One region of the Luteibacter sp. PvP120 genome, then DNA from elsewhere that is predicted to be linked to it. Evidence: riboswitches for the same ligand, from Rfam matches in the RefSeq annotation. Region 1 holds a riboswitch; the other holds the start of a gene.
What was found. Region 1 has a riboswitch for thiamine pyrophosphate ahead of thiC (phosphomethylpyrimidine synthase ThiC). Riboswitches for the same ligand answer to the same signal wherever they lie in the genome.
Positions count from the first base shown of each region.

Region 1 (3,410 bases):
ATCACCGCGCGCAACGCCTGCAGGATGACGTGCACTTCCGGCTGGTTGGTGCACGCGGTGCCGGCGCGTTTCCACAGGAACGGCGCGGAGTCCAGGCGAAACACGTCGATGCCGCGATTGGCCAGGCCCAGCATCGTTTCCGCCATGGAGGCGAACACGGGGAAGTGGGCGTAGTTGAGGTCCCACTGGTAAGGATAGAACGTGGTCCAGACCCAACCGCCCATGGCCGGCACGTGGGTGAAGTTGCCCGGCGCGGCTTCGGGGAACACCTGGTCCAGCCCGACCTCGTAGGCGTCGCATGCCTGCCGGTCGGGCAGGATGTGGAAATAGTCCCGGTACTGCGCGTCGCCCGCAGCGGCGGCGCGTGCCCATGCATGGTCGTCCGCGACATGGTTCAACACAAGGTCCGAGCACAGCATGATGTCCGCCGCATGCAGGTCGGTGCACAGCGCTTCCAGGTCGGCCATCGTGCCCAGCCGCGGTTCGATCTCGTCGAACGCGCGCACGGCAAAGCCGCCATCGTTCTCGCCATTGCGCCCGCGCAGGAACGGAAGCAGGTGCAGGTAGGTCACGCCCAGCTTCTGCAGGTGCGGTATGCGTGAGCGCACGCCGTTCAGATCCCCGGCGAAGCGGTCCACGTAGGCCATATAGGCCACGGGGCGTTCCTCCAGGAACCCGTCGGGCCGCACGGCGCGTCGTTCGTCACGGGCACGCAGGGCCGCGGGGCGCGCGTTGGCGAGGTGGCCGAGGCGATCGCAAAAATCGGCGAAGTGGTCCGCGAACCCTTCGCTACGGCCGTAGAGTGCCTCCAGCAGCCGATAAAGACGGCGAATCACCTCCGCGCTTGCCTGCCGACCTTGCCGGGGCGTCCCGCCCAACGCTTCGTGAAACGCATCCGCACCGGCTTCCGCGGCGTCGCACAACATGCTCATCGCTACTCCGTCGGCCCCGGGCGCCTGTCGATTCAGGCGAGGCCCGTGCCGTAGCCCTCGATCGTGCCGCTAGGTGCAACCGATTGCAAGGCCGCGATCAGAGCCAGCGCGTCACACCGCCATGATGGGAGCAGGTGCCGCGGCGGTTCAGACTGAAGCTGAAGGAGCCGTCGCCGCATTGTGCGGATGCACCAGCGGGCGGCTGGTCGTTCGTGGTGTGGGTGGGGCGGTGCACCTGGATGCCGTCCCGGTTCGTGTAATAGCCGTCCTCGACCAACGCGGCACCCGGTGCGGCGCGGTGATAGGAGGAAGGTCGCGCCTGTTGGGGAACGGCCTGCTGGGCCAGCGCGGACGTGGCGAAAAGCGCGGCGGCGGCAAGGGACAGCAGTAGACGGGCAAGCATTGGCATTTCCTTGGTCGGGCGGTGATTCCGCCCGGAACGACGAGCAAGCACCATGCCGCGCGCGCCGCGGAGGGCTGGTTCTTGTGACGACGTGCCGTATTTACCTGCAGGTCGGCGGTGCTTACGCCGCCGCGGCAAGCACTTGTTCCCTTCCATCGAAACTGGGTAGGCTCTGACCCGTTCCGAGGGGTGTCCTGCGATGGCAGGGCTGAGATGGCAGCGGCCGGACCCTTCGAACCTGATCCGGGTCATGCCGGCGAAGGGACGGGAATGCCAGGCACGCCATGGGGCGTGCACCCCTGTTTATCGTCGCCCCGGGTCTCCCATCCTCCAGGAGAAGAGATCCATGCTTTCGAACACGCCTGTCAACGCGGATGCGCCCGCGACCGTGACCACCGGCCCGATACGGGGCTCGCGCAAGGTCTATCTTTCCCCGCCCGGTCATCCCCACCTGCGCGTTCCCTTTCGCCAGGTCACGCTGAGCGACCCCCGCGAAGCGCCGCTCAACCTGTACGACGCCTCGGGCCCCTACACCGATGCCGAAGCGGGCATCGATCTCGCTCGTGGCTTGCCGCCCGTGCGTGAAGCCTGGCTGGCGGCCCGTGACCTGGTCCGCATCGACGGTCGCGACGTGCGGCCCGAAGACAACGGCAACCTCAGCGCCGACGCCGTGGTGCCAGCCTGTCCCGCCCCGGTTGCGTTGCGTCGTGGCCTGCCCGGGCGCCTGGTGACGCAATACGAATTCGCCAAAGCCGGCATCGTCACCGAAGAGATGGTGTACGCGGCTTTCCGCGAAAACCTCGGCCGGGAACAGGCCTTGAGCGATGCCGCGGAACGGCGCGCGGACGGCGAGAGCTTCGGTGCCGAGATTCCCGACGTCGTCACCCCCGAGTTCGTCCGTGACGAGATCGCGCGGGGGCGGGCGATCCTGCCCGCCAACGTCAACCATCCGGAACTCGAGCCGATGGTCATCGGGCGCAACTTCCTGGTGAAGGTCAACGCCAACATCGGCAATTCCGCGGTCAGCTCCGGCGTGGCCGAGGAAGTCGAGAAGCTGGTGTGGTCCACCCGCTGGGGCGCCGACACCGTCATGGATCTTTCCACGGGCCGCAACATCCACAACATCCGTTCGTGGATCATGCGCAACGCGCCGGTGCCCATCGGTACCGTGCCGATCTACCAGGCCCTGGAGAAGGTCGGCGGCGATCCGCTGAAGCTCACCTGGGAGGTGTTCCGCGACACGCTGATCGAGCAGGCGGAGCAGGGCGTGGATTACTTCACCATCCACGCGGGTGTGCGCCTGGCCCATGTGCCGCTGGCGGCACGGCGTGTCACCGGTATCGTCAGTCGCGGTGGCTCGATCATGGCGCGCTGGTGCCTGGCCGGCCATCGCGAGAGCTTCCTCTACGAGAAATTCGAGGAGATCTGCGCCATCTGCCGGCAGTACGACGTGTCGCTGTCGCTGGGCGACGGCCTGCGTCCGGGGTCCATCGCCGATGCTAACGACGCGGCGCAGTTCGCCGAGCTGGAAACGCTGGGCGAGCTGACCCGCATCGCGTGGGACCACGGCTGCCAGGTGATGATCGAAGGGCCGGGCCATGTACCGATGCACAAGATCAAGGTGAACATGGACAAGCAGCTGGCGCTGTGCGGCGAGGCACCGTTCTACACGCTGGGGCCGTTGACCACGGACGTGGCACCCGGTTACGACCACATCACCTCCGGCATCGGCGCGGCGATGATCGGCTGGTTCGGCACCGCCATGCTCTGCTATGTCACGCCGAAGGAACACCTCGGGCTGCCCGATCGCGACGACGTCAAGGTGGGTGTCATCACCTACCGCATCGCCGCGCATGCCGCGGACCTGGCCAAGGGCCATCCGGCCGCGAAGCTGCGCGACGATGCGCTGTCGCGCGCGCGCTTCGATTTCCGCTGGGAGGACCAGTTCAACCTGGCGCTGGACCCGGACACCGCGCGCGCTCACCACGATGCCACGCTGCCCAAGGACGCGCACAAGGTGGCGCATTTTTGCTCCATGTGTGGCCCGAAGTTCTGCTCGATGAAGATCTCGCAGG
Region 1 is NZ_JBSRXP010000001.1:9,641-13,050, forward strand. It holds gene ACVKN3_RS00045 (alpha-amylase family glycosyl hydrolase) at 1-932, opposite strand, end outside; gene ACVKN3_RS00050 (DUF3761 domain-containing protein) at 1,030-1,335, opposite strand; TPP riboswitch at 1,511-1,617, shown strand; gene thiC (phosphomethylpyrimidine synthase ThiC) at 1,682-3,410, shown strand, end outside.

Region 2 (3,410 bases), on a different contig from region 1:
GACGACGCGCATTTCACCCATGGATTGGCCGGCGACCAGCAGGTTCCCGACTGGCCGCCCCTGGCTGCAGACGAGGTCTCGTCGGTACTGGTGGGCTATCCGGCGCTGGGTGCGACGGGCCCCATCCTCTGGCACAGCCCACGTCCGCTGTCCGCGGCGGCCCGGGTCGCCACGGCGGGCGGCGAGGTCTTCGTCAAGCGGCATCACCGGCGGGTACGTGACGTCCTTACGCTGCGCGAGGAACATCGCTTCGCCGGGCATGTGCGCGCACGGGGCATACCCGTGCCGGCGGTGCTGGCCGACGCCGCGGGGCACTCCGCCGTCGCCCAGGGCGACTGGGTCTACGAGGTGCACCGATGCGCCACCGGCACGGACGTCTACCGCGATGCGTTCTCGTGGTCGCCCATCGGCGGCATCGCACACGCAAGGGTCGCCGGCGCCATGTTGGCCCGCCTGCACCTCGCCGCCGAGGGCTTCGACGCGCCCCAGCGGGGCACGCAGCTGCTGGTGGCCCGCGCGGACATCCTCGGCGCACGGGATGCGCTGGGTACGCTGGCGGCCCAGCTGCCGATGCGGCCGGCACTGGCGGCCTACCTGCACGAACGCGACTGGCGCAGCGAGATCGCGGCGGCCCTCCAGCCCTGGCAGGTGCGCTCTGCCGCCGGGATCGCCCGCCAGCCCCCCCTGTGGACACATGGCGACTGGCACGTGTCCAACCTGTGCTGGAGTGACGCCGGCGACGAGGCACGGATCACCGACGTGCTGGATTTCGGCCTCTGCGCACGCACCTTCGCCCTGTTCGACCTGGCCACCGCCATCGAGCGCAATGCCATCGCCTGGCTCGACCTGGGGCAGGAGGCGATCGCGCGTACCGACCTGGCGCTGGCCCTCGTGGAAGGTTACCGCTCCGTGCGGCCCCTCGGCGCGGACGACCTTGCCGTGCTCGCCGACGTGCTGCCGGTGGTCCACGTGGATTTCGCCCTCTCCGAAGTGGAGTATTTCGAAGGCGTCACGCGCCGCCGCGACCATGCCGACGTGGCTTACTACACGTTCCTCCTGGGTCATGCGCGGTGGTTCGCCGGCGATGAAGGGCAGGCGCTGCTCAAGGCCCTGCGCCACGCCGATCGTGCTTTCGTGGTTCAATAGGCGTTCTAGAAGCGGGGGTGCCGGGCGAATGCCGGGCTGAGAGAGTCCCTTGGAACCTGACCCGGTTAATACCGGCGTAGGGAGCTTGCTGCACCACGGACGTCCTTGCGGGCGGCGCGGTGCGCCGTCGCTTCGTTCCTGCCCACGAAGACGACGATGACCCTTGCCCGTACCCGCCTTGCCCTCGCCCTGATCGCGCTCGCCCCGTCGGCATGGGCGGCCGACGACACCGCGCCGCCCGCGCAGGCGCGCACCTTGCCCACAGTCGACGTGCACGCCAACACGGCGGACGGGTATCGCGCAGCGGATTCGCAGCTGGATACCTTCGGCAGCTTCGGCAGTGCCACGTTGCACGACACGCCAGCGGCCATCACCGTCATCACCCGCGCGCAGATCGACGATCGCCAGCCGCGTTCGCTGAGCGAACTGGTCCGCGGCGACGCCGCCATCAACGACAACTACGCGCCGGCCGGCTACTACCAGGACGTGTCCATCCGCGGTTTTCCGCTGGACCTTGCCACGGGTTTCCGCTTCAACGGCATGATCATGTCGGCGGAGCAGTTGCAGGCGCTGGAAGGCAAGGAGCGCGTGGAAGTGCTGAAGGGCCTCGGCGGCCTGGAGGCCGGCGTCGTCGAGCCGGGCGGGCTGATCAACTATGTCAGCAAGCGTCCGGCCGAGGTCCACACGCTGACGCTAGGCACCGACTCGCATGGTTCCGCGTACCAGGCACTCGACCTGGGTACATGGTTCACGCCCACGTTTGGCGTGCGCGTCAACGCCGCCAACGAAAAGACCCACGGCGTGGTCGAGCACACCGATGCCCGGCGCAGTTTCGTCTCGATCGGCGTGGACTGGAAGATCAGTGACCGGGCCACGTTGCTGCTGGATACCGACTACCAGACCAGCGGCGGTCGTTCGGTTTCCGGCTATCAGTTGCTGGGCGGTACCGATATCCCGCCGCAGCCGCATCGCACGCGGCTGCTGGGTTACCAGCCATGGCAGCGCCCGGTCGGCATCCATTCGAGCAATACGTCGCTTCGCTTCAATTACCGGTTCAGTGACACCTGGAACGCGCAGGTGTCGGCAGGACATAGCCATACGGCGATCGACGACAACGTCGCTTTCGCTTATGGCTGTTTTTACGCCGCGTCGTGCGCCTCGGGCGCCACGCCGGGTTATTTCTTCGCGCCCAACGGCGACTATGACGTCTACGACTTCCGCAGCCCCGACGACACGCGGCAGAACGACGAAGTGCGCGGCGTGGTCACGGGCAGTTTCGCCACGGGGGCGCTGGACCACGAGGTGAACCTGGGTGCCACGGCGTTCCGGCGTACCGTCGACCAGCGTCCCTACGTCTACGATTACGTGGGCACCGCCAACATCGACGATCCGGTGGTGCCCGTGTTCGATCCCTCGCCGAACCAGCCCGGCGCCTCGGTGCGCCGGCTGACCAGCTGGCAGCGCACGCTGTTCGCGATCGACCGGGTCCACCTGGGTGAGCAATGGCAGGTATTGGCTGGCGCGCGCCTGGTCCGGCTGGACGAGCGGGCGTATGACAGTGCCGGCGCCCTGGAGCGTGCCACCCGCCAGACGAAGACGCTGCCGCAGGCCGCCGTGCTGTGGCAGCCGACCGCACCGCTGACCACCTACGTAAGCTATGGCGAAGGCCTTTCGCTGGGCCGCGAGGCGCCGTACTGGACCTCCAACGGCGGCACGACGCTGGCGCCGCTGCATTCCCGCCAGGCGGAAGCCGGCATCAAGTACGCCGTGAACGATGCCCTGGACCTGCAGGCCGCGCTCTATCGCATTCGCCAGTCCTATCAGTTCGCGCGCCCCGACGGCACGGCGGAGGGCTTCACCTTCGTGCAGCAGGGGCAGGAGGTCCATACGGGCATCGAGATGAACCTGGCCGGCCGTGTCACCGATCGCCTGCGGATCACCGCCAGTGCCAACGTCATCCGCGCGCGCGCGGAAAACACCGGTGCACCCACCTACGAAGATCACCAGGTGGTCAACGTGCCGCGGTGGCGCACCGCCGTGTATGCCGATTACAGCCTGCCCTTCGCGCCCGGGCTCGCCGTCCTGGGCGGCTGGCGCTATGCCAGCAGCAACGTGGCCACGCCCGACGGTTCCACCCGGGTGCCGGCGTACCACGTGGTGGACGCCGGGTTGCGGTATACCACCGCCGTCGGCGGCCATGCGATGACCTGGCGCCTCAATGTCGACAACGTGTTCAACCGGTTCTACTGGCGTGACACGGGCAC
Region 2 is NZ_JBSRXP010000002.1:207,247-210,656, reverse strand. It holds gene ACVKN3_RS04830 (phosphotransferase enzyme family protein) at 1-1,146, shown strand, start outside; TPP riboswitch at 1,150-1,246, shown strand; gene ACVKN3_RS04825 (TonB-dependent siderophore receptor) at 1,303-3,410, shown strand, end outside.
Region 2: linked by a shared signal. The riboswitch ahead of ACVKN3_RS04825 (TonB-dependent siderophore receptor) and the one ahead of thiC (phosphomethylpyrimidine synthase ThiC) in region 1 are both predicted to bind thiamine pyrophosphate.